Rhodopseudomonas boonkerdii: one gene and its partner. The protein of the gene in region 2 interacts with the protein of the main gene of each other region in a pairwise test. Links are inferred from orthologs where the notes say so. Each region holds a gene or a part of one and is shown on either strand. Other genes may lie near its edges. The genes, in order: ribD and accC.

What was found.
Region 1: the proteins of accC (region 2) and ribD interact in binary tests that used the Escherichia coli proteins (3 or more experiments, as listed by UniProt). The link is inferred for Rhodopseudomonas boonkerdii from one-to-one orthologs.

The regions. Positions count from the first base shown.
Region 1 is NZ_CP036537.1:2,702,941-2,712,779, forward strand. What follows is about bases 6,224-9,143. They hold ribD (bifunctional diaminohydroxyphosphoribosylaminopyrimidine deaminase/5-amino-6-(5-phosphoribosylamino)uracil reductase RibD), read left to right. Parts: upstream 6,224-7,063; coding sequence 7,064-8,224; downstream 8,225-9,143. Other genes in these bases: glyA (serine hydroxymethyltransferase), read left to right, coding at 6,224-6,434; nrdR (transcriptional regulator NrdR), read left to right, coding at 6,570-7,067; E0H22_RS12540 (riboflavin synthase), read left to right, coding at 8,377-8,988. In the rest of the region: E0H22_RS12505 (NADP-dependent malic enzyme), read left to right, coding at 1-2,019; E0H22_RS12510 (DoxX family protein), read left to right, coding at 2,160-2,612; E0H22_RS12515 (dihydrofolate reductase), read right to left, coding at 2,733-3,287; E0H22_RS12520 (polysaccharide deacetylase family protein), read right to left, coding at 3,302-4,213; more of glyA, read left to right, coding at 5,145-6,223; ribH (6,7-dimethyl-8-ribityllumazine synthase), read left to right, coding at 9,161-9,652; transcription antitermination factor NusB, read left to right, coding at 9,659-9,839. UniProt on the Escherichia coli protein: Converts 2,5-diamino-6-(ribosylamino)-4(3h)-pyrimidinone 5'-phosphate into 5-amino-6-(ribosylamino)-2,4(1h,3h)-pyrimidinedione 5'-phosphate.
Region 2 is NZ_CP036537.1:3,360,376-3,370,213, reverse strand. What follows is about bases 4,063-6,981. They hold accC (acetyl-CoA carboxylase biotin carboxylase subunit), read right to left. Parts: upstream 6,236-6,981; coding sequence 4,889-6,235; downstream 4,063-4,888. Other genes in these bases: aroQ (type II 3-dehydroquinate dehydratase), read right to left, coding at 6,833-6,981; accB (acetyl-CoA carboxylase biotin carboxyl carrier protein), read right to left, coding at 6,266-6,799; E0H22_RS15350 (sensor histidine kinase), read right to left, coding at 4,063-4,690. Also shown: aat (leucyl/phenylalanyl-tRNA--protein transferase), read right to left, coding at 1-170; E0H22_RS15365 (NAD(P)/FAD-dependent oxidoreductase), read left to right, coding at 264-1,559; E0H22_RS15360 (sensor histidine kinase), read right to left, coding at 1,639-2,733; E0H22_RS15355 (response regulator), read right to left, coding at 2,730-3,170; more of E0H22_RS15350, read right to left, coding at 3,167-4,062; more of aroQ, read right to left, coding at 6,982-7,291; E0H22_RS15330 (DUF1236 domain-containing protein), read right to left, coding at 7,583-8,317; E0H22_RS15325 (hypothetical protein), read right to left, coding at 8,328-8,648; E0H22_RS15320 (pyrroloquinoline quinone-dependent dehydrogenase), read left to right, coding at 8,838-9,838. UniProt on the Escherichia coli protein: This protein is a component of the acetyl coenzyme A carboxylase complex; first, biotin carboxylase catalyzes the carboxylation of the carrier protein and then the transcarboxylase transfers the carboxyl group to form malonyl-CoA.

The DNA of each region.
Region 1 (9,839 bases), 650 kb from region 2 along the record:
AAGGCTGTCCTGTTCAAGAAATTCGCCGGCATCGACGTGTTCGATATCGAAATCGCGGCCGACACCATCGAGCGCGTGGTCGAGACGGTTTCGGCATTGGAGCCGACCTTCGGCGGCATCAATCTCGAAGACATCAAGGGACCGGAGTGCTTCGAGATCGAGGCGCAGCTCAAGGAGCGCATGAAGATCCCGGTCTTCCATGACGACCAGCATGGCACCGCCATCATCGTCGGCGCCGCCATCAAGAATGCTCTGCTGCTCAACGGCAAGAAGATCGAAGACGTCAAGATCGTGTGCTCTGGCGCCGGCGCCGCCGCGATCGCCTGTCTCAATCTGCTTGTCTCGATGGGGGCGCAGAAGAAGAACATCTGGGTCTCCGACATCGACGGCGTGGTGCATGAAGGGCGCAACACCCTGATGGATCGCTGGAAGGCGGTCTACGCACAGAAGACCGACGCCCGCACGCTCGGTGACATCATCGGTGGCGCCGATATCTTCCTCGGCGTGTCTGCGCCCGGCGTGCTGAAGCCGGAGATGGTCAAGGCAATGGCCGACAAGCCGCTGGTGCTGGCGCTGGCCAATCCGGTCCCGGAAATCATGCCCGACGAGGCACGCAAGGCGCGGCCGGACGCGATGATCTGCACGGGGCGCTCGGACTTCCCGAACCAGGTCAACAACGTTCTCTGCTTCCCCTTCATCTTCCGCGGCGCGCTGGATTGCGGCGCCACCGCCATCAACGAGGCGATGAAGATCGCCGCCGTCGACGCCATTGCGCAGCTCGCGCAGGATCCGCCATCGGATGCCGTGACCGCCGGTTTTGAAACCGAAACGCAGGGCTTCGGTCCGGGCTCGCTGATCCCGTCGCCCTTCGATCCGCGCCTGATCCTGCGCATCGCGCCGGCCGTTGCCAAGGCTGCGATGGAGTCGGGCGTCGCGTCGCGTCCGATCGCCAATTTCGAGGAGTATGCTGCAGGCCTCGAACGCTTCGCATTCCGTTCTGGCCTCGTGATGAAGCCGGTGTTCGCCAAGGCGAAGACGCAACCCGTCCGCGTCATCTATGCCGAAGGCGAGGACGAGCGCGTGCTGCGCGCCGTGCAGGTCGTGCTGGAAGAAAAGCTGGCGCGTCCGATCCTCGTCGGTCGTCCGTCCGTGGTGGACGCACGCATCAAGCGGTTCGGTCTGTCGATCAAGGCCGGTCAGGATTTCGACCTCATCAATCCCGAGGACGATCCGCGCTATCGCTCTTACGTTCAATCCTATATCGACGTCGCCGGTCGTCGCGGCGTGACGCCCGATGTGGCGCGCACGGTCGTTCGCACCAATGCGACCGTCATTGCTGCGCTCGCTGTGATCCGCGGTGAAGCCGATGCGATGATTTGCGGTATCGAAGGCCGCTATATGAGCCATCTGCGCCATGTGCGCGAGATCATCGGATTCCTGCCGGGCGTCAGCGATTTCGCAGCGCTCTCTCTCATGATCAGCAGCAAGGGCGCGCATTTTATCGCCGACACGCAGGTGCGCCCCAATCCGAGCGCCGAAGAACTCGCCGAAATTGCTGCGCTTGCGGCCAACCACGTGCAGCGCTTCGCCATGAAGCCGAAGATCGCCTTCGTCTCGCATTCGGATTTCGGCAGCTACGACACGGACTCCTCGCGCAAGATGCGCCGGGCCGCGACGTTGCTCCGCGAAAGGCATCCGGAGATTGAGTCCGATGGTGAAATGCAGGGCGACACCGCACTCTCTGAAGCTGCGCGCAAAATGGTACTGCCGCATTCGAAGCTCGAAGGCGCCGCGAATGTCCTGATCATGCCGACGCTTGATACGGCCAATGTCGCCTATCAGATGATCAAGACACTCGGCGATGCGCTGCCGGTCGGTCCGATCCTGATCGGTCCGGCGCGTCCGGCGCATATCCTGACGCAGGGCGTGACGGCGCGCGGCATTCTCAACATGACTGCTGTGGCCGCTGTCGAAGCGCAGGAACGGGCAGGGCGCTCGCAGGCCAATCTGTTCGGCTGAGCCGGCGAACCATCATTGCGTTGCTGACCACAAATGGATGACTTCGCGAGAAGTCATCCATTTGCGTTTGAAAAAGCGACAAACTTGATCATACTTGTCGCGTTTCGATCCGCAGTCGTTGCAGTTCGTGAGGCTTTCACATGCCGGCGTTTATTACTTTCGGGCGTATCCTGTTTGCGGTGATCTTCATCGCGTCGGGAGCGAGCAAGTTTCTCGATCTCGGCGTGGCGGCAGATGCGATCTCGAACAAGGTTCTGCCCACGCTTCCTGCAGCCGTGTTGCCTTATACCGCGCAGCTCGAACAATTGGCGGGGATGGAACTGAAGCAGATCATGGCGATTGCCACAGCGGCGCTGGAACTGATCGGCGGCATCGCCATCGCACTGAATTTCGGTGCGCGCTTCTTCGCCCTCGTGATGGTGCTGTTCGTGATGGCTGCGACGTTCTACTTCCACGACTTCTGGAATCTCGCAGGTGCCGATGCCAAGGCGCAGATGATCCACGCGCTGAAGAACCTGTCGTTGATCGGCGGGCTGTTCATGATCGCCGGCATCGGCAAAGGGCCGCGACTGGATGCTTATGGCGAAGGGTGATCGAATGTAGGGCGAATGAGCGCAGCGTAATCCGCCGTTCTTCGTCCCACGCAATCGGCAGGCGGATTACGCGGAGTTTATCATCGGGCGCGCTTCGCGCGAGCCGTTGGCTCATCCGCCCTACGAACGCCGCCATGCTGTGACGGTGACTTCATGCTCTGCGTCCAGTATGCGCGTCTCCGCAGCCTTCAGTCCATGGCTTGCCAGCACATCGTGCGGCGATTGCGCGGGGACATTCGGAAAGCAGCCTTGTCCGTTCGGCACGATGACATCAGGTGCTTCTGACAGCCAGAACGTGTCGAAGCGATCCATGAACATGTCGAAGACGGTCGGGCCGCCGATGATCGCGATGGTGCCGCGCGAAATGTCGGCCCGCGCACAGGCCTGCTCGAATGTCGCGCCGGCGGGATTCCACAAGGTCGCCTTGGCGTTGGCCGGATCGCGCGCGACGCCGTCGATCTGCCGTGTCAGCACGATGCGTTTGCGCTGCGGCGAGTTCGGCTGGTCCTCAAAGGAATTGCGGCCGTGCACGATCAGGCTGGTCCGATCGAGGGCTTCATTGAAGAAGTGCTGGTCGCCGGGAAATTTCAGGCTGTCCGGCATCACGCCGCTGGCGTCGGCGAGCATGCCGTTGCCTGAAACGATCACATAACCTTCGAAACGCAACGCTGACATCTGCACTTGCTAGCTTATTCCGGGACCGTCGTCACCACACTGCTGAGCGGACGCGTGCTCACCGTCGGCAGCTTGGCATCCTTGGCGAGCGCTTCGTCATAGGATGCAATCGTCTGCACCGGCGCTTTCGCGCGCATCAGCACGACCTTGTAGCCGCCTGCTTTCAGCCGGCGCAGCAGTTCCGGCAGCGCTTCGGCGGTGGGCTTCTGGAAGTCGTGCATCAGGATGATGCCCTTGCCGAGCCTGTCGAGCTTGGTCATTACATTGGTGATGACCTGCTCGGATTTGCGGGTCTTGAAATCGAAACTGTCGATGTCGCAGGAGAAGATCGCCATGTTGCGCTCGCCGAGATAGGTGACGATTTCGGGCGGGTGCTGCAGGGCCGGCGCGCGGAAGAAGGGGGCGGGGGCGGCGCCCAGCGCCCATTTGACGGCGCTGAACCCCTTTTCGATCTCGTCCTTGCGCTGCTGCTCGGTGAGCTTCTTGCTGGTCAGCGCGATATGCGCCCAGGTGTGGCCGCCGATGGTGTGGCCGGCAGCGGCGACCTGCTTCAGAATCTCGGGATGATAAGTGGCGTGCTTGCCGATCGGGAAGAAGACGGCGCGGACGCATTGGTCGGCCAAAGCCTTCAGCACTGCCGGCGTCGTGGTGGGCCACGGGCCGTCGTCGAAGGTGAGGACCACTTCCTTGTCGCGCAGGAAGTCGAGCTGCTTGAAATGCTCGAAGCCGAAACCGGGGCCGCCGGTGGTGTCGATCTCCACTACGCGGCTGACGCCGAGCGCGTCGGGATTGGCGCAAGCAGGCTTCGCCGCGGTGTTCGGAGCGGGCGCCGGTGCCGGAGCTGCAGCTTTCGGCGCCTGGGCCAGTGCCTGCATCGCCCAGAGCGACATCGCGCTCGCCAAAATCACACCTGCCGCCTTGCGCATGACGTCCCCCGTGCAACGTTCCGGCCGAGAATAGGCTGGCGACAAGTCTAGCGTGATTTTCTGCGTTGGGGTCATGGGACGAGCCTTTTCCCCAGCGTGTTGGAATGGATGTGAATGTCAAACAGCCACGTCCTTCCCGAGATCATGAGGCCTCATTCTCGCGGCGCTTGCGCGTCCGAGGTGTGAGCAGGTCTCCCCTCGAAGACATGAGGGGAGGCGGCACGCCGCAAGGCGCGTGGGGGTGGGACTGACGCGATCGGTTCGCACTGGATCGCCAGTGCTGGCCGGCCGCGCAACGCCTGACGGCGTGCCACCGCGGGACTTTTGGCTGGAGGACCGCTCTGTCGCACACCGGCACGTCCCTTACTCCTTGCCGCAGCAAGTTTCCGAGCCGCTGATCCCGACGGATTTCTCCGCCGTTCGCCTGTGCCGTCGCAGCCGACCTATCGGCTCCCCCTCGTAATGGGGAGGGACGGTGACCCCCGGCCTCCCGAGTCCTGCTTGCGAGGCAGGCCGCGGGCTCCGCATCCTGTCCCGCTCAAAGAACGCCTCATGAGAGCGCCCCCCGCGAACAAGACGGCTGGGATATAGGGCAATGAGAGGAATATTGTCAAGAACAAAGTGAGAACATTTTATCGCGACCGTAGGATGGGTAGAGCGGAGCGAAACCCATCAATCCCGTCGATGCCTCACGCTCCGCCGATGGGTTTCGCTCCAGCGCTGCCGCGCCTTCGCTCTACCCATCCTACGCGCCCGCGCAGCGATCTTGTTTTGCGATCGCCGCATGTTTGCCGGGCCGGCTAAATCTGGTCTCGCCCCGGCAAATCCTTGGACGAGGCGGCCAGATATGGTATCCCGACGCAGTTCCTGCCCACCACCCGAGACCGCTCGCGCTCCGCCATTCTGGCCGCGGCGGTGGAGATATGCCCTGATGACCAGTTCGGCCCGTAACGCCTCGTTCTTCACCGCCTCGCTCACGCAGGCCGATCCGGAAATCGCAGCCGCGATCAAGGGGGAACTTGGCCGCCAGCGCCATGAGATCGAGCTGATCGCCTCGGAAAACATCGTCAGCCGCGCCGTGCTGGAGGCGCAGGGCTCGGTGATGACCAACAAATATGCCGAGGGCTATCCGGGCGCGCGCTACTATGGCGGCTGCGAATTCGTCGATGTCGCCGAGAATCTCGCCATCGAGCGCGCCAAGCAGCTGTTCGGCGCCCAGTTCGCGAACGTCCAGCCGAATTCCGGCAGCCAGATGAACCAGGCCGTGTTCCTGGCGCTGCTGCAGCCGGGCGATACCTTCATGGGCCTCGACCTCGCGGCCGGCGGCCATCTGACGCACGGTTCGCCCGTCAACATGTCCGGCAAGTGGTTCAAGCCGGCGCATTACACCGTGCGCCAGGACGACCAGATCCTCGACATGGATGCCATCGCCAAACAGGCGGAAGAGGTGAAGCCGAAGCTGATCATCGCCGGCGGCTCCGCCTATTCGCGCGCCTGGGACTTCAAGCGTTTTCGCGAGATCGCCGACAGCGTCGGTGCCTATCTGCTCGTCGACATGGCCCACTTCGCCGGTCTCGTCGCCGGCGGCGTGCATGAATCGCCGGTGCCGCATGCGCATGTCACCACCACGACCACGCACAAGTCGCTGCGCGGCCCGCGCGGCGGCCTGATTCTCACCAATGACGAAGCGCTGCACAAGAAGCTGAACTCGGCGATCTTCCCGGGTCTGCAGGGCGGCCCCTTGATGCATGTGATCGCGGCCAAGGCGGTGGCCTTTAAGGAAGCGCTGCAGCCGGAGTTCAAGACCTACGCGGCCAACGTCGTCGCCAATGCCAAGGCGCTGGCCGAGACGCTGAAGTCGCAGGGTTTTGACATTGTTTCGGGCGGCACCGACAACCATCTGATGCTGGTGGACCTGCGGCCGAAGGGCCTCAAGGGCAATGTATCGGAGAAGGCGCTGGTTCGCGCTGGCCTGACCTGCAACAAGAACGGCGTGCCGTTCGATCCGGAAAAGCCGTGGGTCACCTCGGGCATCCGTCTCGGCACCCCCGCTGCGACCACCCGTGGCTTCGGCACCGAAGAGTTCAAGCAGGCCGGCGAGTTCATAGCCGAGGTGCTGAGCGCCGTGGCGCAGTCCGGCGACGGCAGTGCGCCGCTGGTCGAAGCGGCTGTTAAGGAAAAGGTGAAGGCGCTGACGGATCGTTTCCCGATCTATCAGTAAGGAAAGTCGTTTATTGCCGTCATTGCGAGCCCTGACGAATTGCGGAGCAATTCGTTTGGGCGAAGCAATCCAGAAGGTCAAGAAAACTGGATTGCTTCGTCGCTTCGCTCCTCGCAATGACGAGAGGATAGGTTCATGCGCTGCCCGAACTGCAACAGCCTCGATACGCAGGTGAAGGACTCGCGGCCCACCGAAGACTCGTCGGTCATCCGCAGGCGGCGCGTGTGCATCGCCTGCAATTTCCGCTTCACCACCTTCGAGCGCGTGCAGCTGCGTGAGCTCACGGTGATCAAGCGCAACGGACGCCGGGTGCCGTTCGATCGCGACAAGCTGGTGCGCTCGCTGCAGATTTCGTTGCGCAAGCGTCCTGTCGATCCGGAAAAGGTCGAGACCATGGTGTCGGCCATCGTGCGCGAGCTGGAGAGCGGCGGCGAGGCGGAGATTTCGTCCGAGGCGATCGGCGAGATCGTGATGGAGCATCTGCGCGTTCTCGACGACGTCGCCTATGTCCGCTTTGCCTCGGTGTATCGCGATTTTCGCGAGGCGAAGGATTTCCAGGCGTTGCTCGGTGAGCTCCACACCGATGACGCAGTTCTTGATGAAAATGGACAGCCCACGGCCGCAGGAAAATGATCTTCCGTATCCTGGAAGACCAGCATCGCGAAAAACTCGCCGCCGCCAAGGCCGAGGATCTCCGCTACATGCAGCTTGCGCTGACGCTGGGCCGCCGCGGGCAGGGGCGGACATGGCCGAACCCCGCTGTCGGTGCCGTCGTCGTGAAGGACGGCGTGATTCTCGGCCGCGGCTGGACGCAGCCGGGCGGCCGGCCGCATGCGGAGCCGGTGGCGCTGGCGCAGGCCGGTGAAGTCGCACGCGGGGCGACGCTTTATGTCACGCTGGAGCCATGCTCGCATTTTGGCAAATCGCCGCCTTGTGCGGATGCCATCGCCGCTGCCGGCATCGCGCGCGTCGTCGCGGCGGTCGAGGATCCCAATCCCGAAGTTGCCGGGCAGGGCCACGCACGGCTGCGTGCGGCGGGGATCAAGGTCGATGTCGGCCTCTGCGCCGAGGAAGCGGCGCGCGATCACGCCGGGCACTTCCGCCGCATCCGTGACAAGCGCCCGCATGTGGTGCTGAAGCTCGCGGTTTCGCCGGACGGGAAAATCGCGGCCGCCGGGCACAAGCCCGTCGCCGTGACGGGCGAGCGGGTTCGCTCGCGCGTGCATCTGTTGCGCGCGCAATGCGACGCGATCCTTGTCGGCATCGGCACCGTCATCGCCGACGATCCGGAACTGACATGCCGCCTGCCGGGCATGATGAAACGCTCGCCGGTGCGTGTGGTGCTCGATCGTGCGCTGCGCATCTCAGGCAACAGCAAGCTGGTTCATTCCGCCCGCACGGTACCGCTCTGGGTGATGACGTCGGATATCGCCGAGGCGCCGGCCGCGATGGCGCTCGGCGCCGCAGGTGCGCAGGTGCTGCGTGTGCCGGCGGTGACATCGCCGTTGCCGGGGCTGGATTTATCGGCGGTGCTGCATAGCTTGGCCGGGAAGGGCATCACCCGGCTGCTGGTGGAGGGCGGCGCGAAGATCGCGTCGTCTTTCGTGAGCGCCGGCCTCGTCGATGAAATCTGGCTGTTTCAAGGGCCGAACGAGATCGGCGAAGGCGGTGTCAACGCGCTGGACGCATTGCCGCTGAGCGCGATCACCGGGTCGCCGGGGTTCAAGGTGCGTGCTAGCGAGACGATCGAGAACGATACGCTCACGATTTATGAGCGCGCCACGGTTTAGCTGTGCCCCTCATGGTGAGGAGGCGCTTCTTCAGCGCCGTCTCGAACCATGAGATGGCTGGGCGCGGCGCTTGCCGCCATCCTTCGAGACGCGACCAAGTGGTCGCTCCTCAGGATGAGGGCAGGGTGATTTGAGGTAAGAAAGAGACATTCATGTTTACCGGCATTGTCACCGATATCGGCGAGATCGAAAGCCTGAGGCCAGTGGCGCAGGGCCAGCTGCACCGGCTGCGCATTCTCTGCGACTACGACCAGACCACCATCGCCGATGGCGCCTCGATCGCTCATAACGGCGTCTGTCTCACGGTGGTTTCCTCGGGCGTCGCGAACGGCAAGACCTGGTTCGATGTCGATGCCGCGGCGGAGACGCTGGCGCTGACCACGGCCAAACACTGGCAGGTCGGAACCAGGCTCAATCTGGAACGCGCGCTGAAGATCGGCGACGAACTCGGCGGCCATATCGTCGCCGGCCACGTCGACGGTATCGCCACCATCGTGTCGCGCGAGAATCTGCCCGATATGGCGCGGATCACCTTCCGCACCACGCGGGAACTGGCGAAATTCATCGCCACCAAGGGCTCGGTCACACTGGATGGCGTGTCGCTGACGGTGAACACGGTGTCGGACGTGGAGTTCGCCGTGCTGATCATTCCGCACACGCTGAGCGTCACCACGCTGGGCGAGAGCTGGCAGGCGGGTACCGAGGTCAATATTGAAGTAGACCTGATGGCCCGCTATGCGGCGCGGCTGGCGGAGATGGCGTGACCGTAGGGCGGATGAGCGTAGCGTCATCCGCCGGCCGAGCTCAAAGCGGAAACTCCGCGGCGGATTACGGCTTCGCCTCATCCGCCCTACGGCTATAAGTGCTTGGAATCCCAACTTATGCGGCCTAAAAGGCTGCCCGAATGTAAGTCACTACTGACTGGAACGAGACCCGATGGCCGACCCGCGACGTGCCCCCCTGAAGGACCAGACCGACATCACCGGCGCCCATGCGCTGATCGTCGAGGCCCGGTTTTACGACGATATCCAGGACGCCATGCTGGAGGCCGCTATTGCCGAGCTGAAAGCAGCCGGCGTCTCCCATGACGTTCTTACCGTGCCGGGCGCGCTGGAAATCCCCGCCGCCATCGCCATTGCGGTGGATGCTGCCGAAAAGAACGGCAAGCCGTATGACTGCGCAGTGGCGCTGGGCTGCGTGGTGCGCGGCGATACCATCCATTTCGAGATCGTTTCCATCGAGTCCTCGCGCGCGCTGATGGACTATGCGGTGCGCCAGCAGTTCCCGCTCGGCAACGGCATCATCACCGTCAACACCGAGGAACAGGCCTGGGCCCGCGCGAAAGCCTCCGAACTGAACAAGGGCGGCGATGCCGCGCGTGCCGCTCTGGCGATGCTGCGCATCAAGCGCCGTATGGCGAAGGCGTAAGCGACGATGGCGGAGTTCAGGAAGCCGGAGCCCAAAGGCGACCGCAAGGCCAACCGGCGCGGCGCGGCTCGGCTCGCAGCCGTGCAGGCGCTGTACCAGATGGATGTTGGCGGCACCGGCATCAATGAAGTGCTGGCTGAGTTCGAGAGCTTCTGGATCGGCAGCGAGGTCGAGGGCGAGCAGTATC
Region 2 (9,838 bases):
CGCGAACTGACGCAAAAACCGTTCAGCGGGATGACACCGCGTATTTCCGGCTCGACCCAGAACAGGCCGGGATCGTCTGCGCTTTCCGACATCGGGAAGATGCCGCAGGCGTAAGCCCGCAGCAGCAGCTCGGGCGTGATCTCGGTCGATGCGGAGTCGCGGGAACTCATCTCGATAGGCTAGCAGAATAGGGCGATAAGCGCGACCGGCTTGCTTGTCGTGACATCCGACCTAACCTGCAGGAGCCAAGGGAGATGTGGACCATGACACCTGTTCCGAACACGGCCGAGGCTGCGGGGCATCGTATCGTCGTCGTCGGTGCGGGGTTCGGCGGGCTCGAGACCGTGTATCGGCTGCGCGGCGTCGGCGCGCGCATCACGTTGGTCGATCGTCGCAACCATCATCTGTTCCAGCCCTTGCTGTATCAGGTTGCGACGGCGTCCCTGGCGACCTCCGAGATCGCGTGGCCGATCCGTTATCTGCTGCGCGGACGCAAGGATGTGACCACGCTGCTCGGCACGGTGACCGGTATCGATCCGGTCGCGAAGCATGTGCGGCTCGAGGACGGGCCGGCGCTGCCCTATGATACGCTGGTGCTCGCCACCGGCGCCGGCCACGCCTATTTCGGCCATGACGAATGGGCGCCGTTCGCTCCGGGTCTCAAGACACTCGAAGATGCCACGACCATTCGCCGTCGCATTCTCACGGCGTTTGAGCGCGCCGAGAGCGTGGATGACCCGCAAGAGCGCGCGGCACTGCTGAACTTTGTCGTGATCGGCGCCGGCCCGACTGGCGTCGAGCTCGCAGGAACCATTGCCGAAATGGCGCGGACGACATTGCCGGACGATTTTCGCAATATCGATACGCGCAAGGCACGTGTGGTGCTGATCGAAGCTGGACAGCGCGTGCTTGCGAACTTTCCGGAAGACCTGTCGGCCTATGCGCAGCGCTCGCTGGAAAAGCTCGGCGTCGAGGTGGCGCTCGGCCATGCCGTGTCCGAATGCAGCGCCGAAGGCGTCGTCTATGGCGGGACGCGCTTGCCGGCGCGCACCATCATCTGGGCTGCGGGCGTGCGCGCTTCGCCGGCGGCGGAATGGCTGGGCGCGGCAGCCGATCGCGCCGGCCGCCTGCTGATCGATCCCGATCTCACCGTGCCCGGTCATCCCGATATTTTCGCCATCGGCGACACGGTGAGCGTTGCAGCTCCGGATGGCTCACCCGTGCCGGGCATCGCGCCCGCGGCGAAACAGGAGGGACGCTACGTCGCCGATGCCATCAGGCAACGGCTGCGCGGCGCGACGCCGGCGCCGTTCCGCTATCGTCACGACGGCAGCCTCGCGCAGATCGGCAAGCATCTTGCGGTGATCGATTTTGGCAAAATCAGGCTGCGCGGCGCGCTGGCCTGGTGGATCTGGGGCATCGCCCACATCTATTTCCTGATCGGCCTGCGCAACCGTCTGGCGGTCGCGCTGAACTGGCTCTGGATCCACACCCTCGATCAGCGCGGCGCGCGGCTGATCACGCAGGGACGTGCCGTGCTGGATCGGATGAAATCGTAGAACCTCGCGGAGCGGCATCTGCCGGCAGCAGTCGTGCGGCCAATGACGGTGGATTAAACTGGCGCCGGTCGGCCCTACGTTATTTCGCCGCGTTGACCTGCGGTTTCGCGACCGGCTTCGCCACCGCGCTGAAGCGAAGGATCACGCGCGTACCCGTGTGGGTCGGATCACGCTCGACCGTCGCGTCAAGTTTGTTCGCCATGGCGCTGACGATGCGTTGGCCCATGCCGGTGGAGCGCGGGTCGGCCTTCACATTGAGGCCGACACCGTCGTCGGTAATCGACAATTCGAGATCGTCGCCATGGCCGTCGAGCTCGATATGGATCGGGCCGGCGCCGTCGGGGTAAGCGTATTTGACGGCGTTCATCACCAGTTCGTTGACGATGATGCCGATCGCTACGGCGCGGTCCGGATCGATTTCGACCGTCTTCGCCTTCAGTGTCAGGCGCGACATCCGGTTGCCCTCGGCGGAGCGGCGCAGATCCTCGAGCAGCGCTTCAAGATACTGGTTCAGCAGTACGCTTTTGAGATCATGCGATGTGTAGAGCCGGCGGTGCACCTGTGCGACCGCAGCGACGCGGCCCATCGCATTGGTCAGCGCCACCTTGACGTCGTTCTCGCGGGCGGAACTCGCCTGCAGATGCAGCAGCGAGGCGATGATCTGCAGTGAGTTGCCGACGCGGTGGTTGACCTCCCGCAGCAGCATTTCGCGCTCGGCGGCGAGGGCGGCATAACGGTCGCGTGCGGCATGGACCTCGGCCTCCGCCTCGTCGCGCGCACGCATGATCGCGGCTTGCCTGATCGCCGTGTCGCAAGCCACAGTGAGCAATGGAATGAAGTCGCCTTGGGTGTCCTTGACGAGATAATCCACAGCGCCGGCCTTGAGCGCAGTCACCGCGATCTTGCTGTCCTGCGAGGCCGTGACGAACACGACAGGGGGCGGCGCAGGCAGTTTCTGAATCAGTTTCAGCACTTCCAGTCCGTCCATGCCCGGCATGTACTGGTCCAGCGCAATCACATCGATGCCGCCTCGCTCGATACGCGCGATGCCGGCCTCGCCATTCCCGCAATGCTCGACCAAGTAGCCCTGACGCTTCAGGCCGCGCTCTACCAGCCGTGCGAGGCCCACGTCGTCGTCGATATACAGCAGCGTTGGCGAGGCGGTTGAGGTCATGACGTGGCTTGGGGAACCTGGATCACCGAGAAGAACAGACCGAGTTGACGGATCGCGTTGGCGAAGTTTTCGTAGTTCACTGGCTTGGTGATGTAGACGTTACATCCAAGCTCGTAGCATCGCTTGATTTCCTGCGCGTCGTCGGTGGTGGTCAGAACCACAACCGGCGCATATTTGAGATACTCGTTTTCCTTGACCCGGCGCAGGATATCGATCCCGGTCATGTCGGGCAGGTTGAGATCGAGCAGGATCAGAAGGGCGTCGCCCTTGTGGACGGCGCCGGTGCCGTCCGAACCGAACAGATAGGCGAGGGCCTCTGTACCATTGGTGAACGGTTTGATCTCATTGTTGACACCGGATCGCCGGATATTGCGCTCAATCAGACGGGCGTGACCCTCGTCGTCCTCGATCATGATGATCGTCACCGGGTTGCTCATGCTGTTTCGTTCCTGCTCTTGCCCGTCCATCTGGCGGGCAAAGTGACGGTGAAAGTGCTGCCATGGCCGAGTTCGGAGGATACCGACATGGTGCCCCCAAGCCGGCGCACAAGGGCGCGGACATGGGCGAGACCAATGCCTTGGCCCGGCCTGTCCTGTGTACCCGCCCGGCGGAAAAGATCAAATATTCGCTGATGATCTTTGGGATCGATGCCGCGGCCGTTGTCCATCACCTCGAAGATCACAAAGCCCATCTTGGTGCGGCCCTTGACCCTGATCTCGCCGGGCACACCATCCCTGAGATATTTGAGCGCGTTGTCGATCAAGTTCCCGAAGATCTGTTCCAGTGCCAGGCGGTCGCTGACGATCTCGGGCAGCGGCTCGACATGGATCGCGGTTTCGGTTTCCGCTGCCTGGTGAGCGACCGTCGAGACGATGGTTTCGATCAGTTCACGTGTGTCGATCCTGACCGGCTTGAATTCGCGCCGGCCCTCGCGCGTGAGATTGAGGATCGCATTGATCAGCCGGTCCATCTTGCCGATGGACGATTTGATGAAGCCGAGCGCCTCGCTGAAGTCTGACGAGAGCTGCTTGTCCTCCGGGGGCAGCGCCGGTTCGGGCAAGTTCCCGTCGGTGTCGGGAACGACCGGATCGTTGTTCGCCAGCGTCGCGATGCGGCGGAAGATATCGCCGCGCAACTCCTCCAGCTCGCTGGTGAAGCCCATGATGTTGACCAGCGGGGAGCGCAAATCGTGGCTGACGATATAGGCGAAGCGCTGGATTTCCTCATTGGCTTCGCGCAGGTCGGCGGTGCGCTCCTGCACGGCGCTCTCGAGGTTGAGATTGTTGTCGCGCAGCTTGGCCTCGGCATCGTCGCGGGCGTCCGATGAACGACGGACCAGAAAGATCGAAACCGCCGCCAGCAGCACGACGAGGCCCGAGCCGATGACGGTGACGAGAGAAGCGAGTTGCTGGGTACGGTCGGCCGTCTGTGTGCGTTCGCCGAACAGTTTCTCTTCTTCCAGACGTATGGCACGCCCGGCTTCGGCGATCGCCTGCACGGCGGGGCCGGCGCCGGTCTGCGGCAGCATGGCGACGGCGGATGGCGTGTCGTTCTGCTTCACGTAATTGACGGCCCGCGCGAATTCGGCCAACCGCTCCATCACGGCCGGCCGCAGGCGCTTCATGTTCTCGACCTGGACGGGATTGTCGGAAGTGGCAGCCGCGAGTTTGTCGACCCCGGGTAGAATGACGGCGACCGCGGCTTCATGCTCGCGCAGGAACTGCTCTTGACCGTTCAGCAGATAGGCGCGTGCGGCACTTTCGGCGCGGCGGATTTCCAGCAGCAGCGTCGCCAGCTGGTTCTCGACCTCGACGGTGTGGACGACCCAGCCGGAATCCTTGCGTGCCTGATTGACGAGGATGACCGAGGCCGCACTGATGGCGACCAGCACCAACAATCCCGCCGAAAGCAGGACGATCTGCCAGAATCTGCGCTTGCGGGCGACGTCAGCGGTCACGACGGGCTCGCAAGGATTTTCGCTGGAATTTCAACACGTCCCCCGGGGAACCGGGAGTGCCCGGTACTGCACAACCCCGACGTCGCGATTTGGTTCCACAGTGAAATCAAATTCGGGGTGGTGATCGAGGCCTGTTCCGGCCGCCAACGCCGCCGCACACGCGGCGAGGCACGCGGATTTCCGCGCGCCGCCGACCCGTTAACCCTTCTGGCCAGCCAGATACTGTTCGAGCCAGTGGATGTGATAGTCGCCCTCGATCATGTCCTGCTCGCGCGCAAGCTTGCGGAACAGCGGCAGCGTCGTCTCGACGCCGTCCACCACGATCTCGTCCAGCGCCCGGCGCAGCCGCATCAGACATTCCGGACGGTTCTTGCCGTGTACGATCAGCTTGCCGACGAGAGAGTCGTAATAAGGCGGGATCTTGTAACCCTGATAGACCGCGCTATCGATGCGGACCCCGAGGCCGCCGGGCGGGTGATACTGGGTAATGGTGCCAGGCGAGGGCCGGAAGGTTTCCGGGTTCTCCGCATTGATGCGGCACTCGATGGCGTGGCCAATGATCTGCAGCTCGTCCTGGGTGCAGGGCAGGTCGCCGCCGGCGGCAATGCGGATCTGCTCGAGCACGAGATCGATGTCGGTGATCATCTCGGTGACAGGATGCTCGACCTGGATGCGGGTGTTCATTTCGATGAAATAGAACTCGCCATCCTCATAGAGGAATTCGATGGTGCCGACGCCGAGATACTTCATCTCCTGCATCGCCTTGGCACAGATGCCGCCGATCTTGGCGCGCGCTTCCTTGGAGAGGATCGGTGACGGGCCTTCTTCCCAGACCTTCTGGTGGCGGCGCTGCAGCGAACAGTCGCGCTCGCCGAGATGCAGCGCGCCACCGCGGCCATCGCCGAGCACCTGGATTTCGATATGGCGCGGTTTGGTCAGATATTTTTCGAGATAGACCGAAGCATCGCCAAACGCCGCTTTCGCTTCGGTCGCCGCTGTCGAGAGTGCCAATTCGAGATCGGCTTCTGTCTGAGCTACCTTCATGCCGCGGCCGCCGCCGCCGGCAGCTGCCTTCACCAGCACCGGAAAACCGATCTCCTTGGCGATCGCCATGGCATCGTCGTCGGGACCGACGCCGCCATCCGAGCCAGGCACAACGGGAATGCCGAGGCGCTTGGCGGTCTTCTTGGCTTCGATCTTGTCGCCCATGGTGCGGATATGCTCCGCCTTCGGGCCGATGAAAGCGAGATTGTGGTCCGCAAGAATCTCGGCGAAGCGCGCGTTCTCCGACAGGAATCCATAGCCCGGATGCACCGCATCGGCGCCGGTGATCTCGGCGGCAGCGAGCAGCGAGGGGATATGGAGGTAGCTGTCCTTGGAGGCCGGCGGGCCGATGCACACGCTCTCGTCGGCAAGGCGCACATGCATGGCGTCGGCATCGGCCGTGGAATGCACGGCGACGGTCGCGATGCCGAGCTCCTTGCAGGCGCGCAAGATGCGAAGTGCGATCTCGCCGCGATTGGCGATCAGGATTTTCTCGAACATGGCGTTCCGTCGTCTGAGGTATTGAAGTCGTTATTCGATGATGACGAGCGGTTCGCCGTATTCGACGGGCGCGCCGTCTTCCACCAGGATCTGGGTGACCGTGCCCGCGCGCGGCGCCGGAATCTGGTTCATGGTCTTCATCGCTTCGATGATGATCAGGGTCTGGCCCGCGGTGACCTTGGTGCCGACGCTGACGAAAGGCGGCTTGCCGGGCTCTGGCGCCATATAGGCGGTGCCGACCATCGGCGACGGCACGACGCCCGGATGCTTGCTGTAGTCTGGGCCCGACGGTGCGGCAGGTGCTGCAGCGATGGCTGTCACCGGAGCCGGCGCCGGCGCAGCGGTAACGGGCGCAGCAGCGTAGACCGGCGCAGCGGCGGCAGTCACATGCACTTCGCGTGCGACGCGCACATGCAGGCCCGAGCGCTCGACTTCGATCTCGGTGAGGTTCGTCTCATTCAGCAGCTGCGCGAGTTCGCGGATGAAAGCGCTGTCGGCGGAAGCGGCTTGCGGTGCGACGACTTTCGGGGCGGCGGCTTTGGCAGGGGCAGGCTTACGGGCCATGGGCAATCCGATACTTGAAGGAGTGGGTTTGAATCAGGTGAGCGGGGTCTTGCCGAGCTTGGCGGCGAGACCGGAGATCGCGAGGCGATAGCCCTCGATGCCGAAACCGCAAAGGCTGGCAAAGGCGGCGCGGGCGGTGAACGAGTGATGGCGAAAGTCTTCGCGCGTATAGACGTTGCTGATATGCACTTCGACGGTCGGCACTTTCACGCCGACCAGCGCGTCATGAATGGCGATCGAGGTGTGCGAATAGGCGCCGGCATTGATGATGATGCCCGCTGCCGTCGTGCGCGCGGCATGGATCCAATTGATTAGCTCGCCCTCGATATTCGACTGGCGGCAATCCGCTGTCAGGCCATATTTGGCAGCGGCCTCCGCGCACAGCGCCTCGACATCGGCAAGGGTCGCGTGCCCATAGGTCTCGGGCTCGCGAATGCCCAGCAGATTGAGGTTGGGTCCGTTGAGGACCAGAACTGTGTTGGTGGAGGCCATCGGGGGTCCCGGACAGGCGACAGGGCGCAAAAGCGCGGTTCTGCCGGGGGTTATAGGTAACCTCGCCGCGGAGGGGAAGCCTTGCCTGTGCCCGTTCCCCCAGCCAAATCCTTTGCCCGGCGGGCGAAATATACCGCAAAGCGCTCGAATCCTTGGATTAACCAAGCTCTTGCGAAGGTGCACCGGGTCTGAATGTTGCGATGCGGAAGGATTCGCGCAACCGAAACGGGCGAGTCGTTGGAGACCCGCCCGCCGAATCCGTGATTAATGCCATGGCCTGGAGGCGATGGCTTACGCGTCGATCACGGCCACGATCTCATAGGTCGCCGGATCGACGATCACGATCTGGTTGCTCACCAGGATCAGATTGTAGCCGCGCCAGGCCGGATAGATCGTCACGATCTCGGCCGGGACCGGATGGAAGTGAACGTCACGCGGGACGCGGGTACCAACCGACACCGCGAAGTTCACGTTGGTCACGGGCGCGATGTGCTGCTGCTTGACAACGGTCGTCACCTTGGTGCGTTGCTCGGTGGTGAGTTTGGCGCCGGCCGCAGCCTGTCCGGTGGTCGTGGTCGATTTTTCGGTCGTCGACTTGCTGTCGGCGCTCGATTTCGAATTCGCAGCCGGATTGTTCCTGTCCTCGGCCTTCATGTCCTTCGCGTTCTTGCCGCCATCGCGGGTCTGATCGCTCGCACGCTGATTGCCGTTATCGCGCTGCATCTTGTCATCCGACTGACTCTGCTTGGTGGCAGGCTGTTTATGATCGGATTTGTTGGTGGTGTCGGTGGCTTCATCGCGCTTGCTGGGAGCGCTGTTTGCGGTCGGCGCCGCGCGATCTTCAGTGCCGCCGCGCATCGACGCACCACCACCCGCCGCACCGCCACCCGCGGGTGCTTCCCGGCTCATGCCGGCACCGCCGCCGGCGCTGCCTGCTCCGGCGCCGCCGGGGCTCTGTGCGCTCACGACACCTGAACCTGCAATCAGAGCAGCGGCGGCGACACTTACGAATAAATGCTTGTTCATCTTGTTTTCCTCACAGTTGCGTTTGCATTGCCCGCCCGACAACAGAGTGCATATGTCGATGTTCCGCAGAAACTTGTGCCGATGTTGCACGCAGCCAAAAAAGAGGTGTCAGTCGTACTGTCCAGTTTCGTTCAGCGGGAACAAAAGCGCGTTCAATGCGTTTTTGGGTCTGCGAGGCCTTGGAATGACCGCTTTCGTCGAACGGATCGTGCAGAAACTGAGCGAAGCGGCGCCGATCGAGCGCGCAGTGTCGACGATCGTTGCCGACGTTTTGGAAAATACGGCGGCCAAACTGTCGCGCGGTGAGCGCGTCTGGCTTGAGAAAAGACATTCCGGGAAGGAAGACATCTGTTCGCCCTCCTGACGACATCCGGTCTGCCGGCGCAAACCGGCCTGTTCGCATCGCCTTCAAGTGCCACCCTCAGGCGTAACGCCGCAGCCTCTGGCGCGGTCGCTCGATAGACACGAGCGTCGTTTCATCTAACATTCCTGCGCCGATGTGAGTCTGGATGACGGGTTGATGCGGAGACTGGTTGCGAGTGTCGTGCTGGCGATGGCCGCCATGATATCCTCGGCATCGGCATGGGAGCACTGGGGCGGCGACGCCGGCGGAACGCGTTTTTCACCACTTTCCCAGATCACCCCCGGCAACGTCACGCGCCTCGTCGAGGCGTGGCGTTTTCACACGGGCGATCTGATCACGCGCCCGCCCGCGATGATGCGGCGCTCGAAATTCGAGGCGACGCCGCTGTTGGTCGAGGGCAGCCTGATCTTCTGCACGCCGTTCAACGAAGTGGTGGCGCTAAATCCGGCTACCGGCCGCGTGCGCTGGCGCACCGATCCCGGCATTCCAGCCGATTTCAAGCCGGGCAACCGCTGGGTCTGTCGCGGCGTCACCCACTGGCGCGACCCTCGCGCCGAAGCGAACGCCGCCTGCGCCAGCCGCATCGTGATGGGAACCAACGATGCGCGTGTGATTGCGCTCGATGCGAAAACGGGAGAACGATGCGCAGGCTTCGGCAAGCACGGCGAGATCGAACTCGATCCCGGCATGCCGCTGGACTATGCCGGCGAGTTTCAGGTCACGTCGCCGCCCGTCGTCGCGCGCGACACCATCGTGGTCGGTTCGTCCATCGCCGACAATCGCCGCGTGGATGCGCCGCGCGGCATCGTCCGCGCCTTCGATGCCCGCACGGGCGAGGCGCGCTGGACATGGGATCCGCTGATCCCCGACGGCATCGAGGCCGGCCATGCCAATGTGTGGGCGCCGATGTCGGTCGATATCGACCGCGGCCTCGTCTTTCTGCCGACCTCGTCGCCGAGCCCGGATTTCTACGGCGGCAGGCGGCCGGGCAACGACGCCCACGCCAATTCCGTGGTCGCGCTCAGGATCGAGACCGGCGAACGCGTCTGGGCATTCCAGACCGTGCATCACGATGTCTGGGACTACGATGTTCCGGCGCAGCCGACCCTGGCGCGGATCGATATCGGCGGTGGCCCGCGTGACGTGGTGATCCAGGC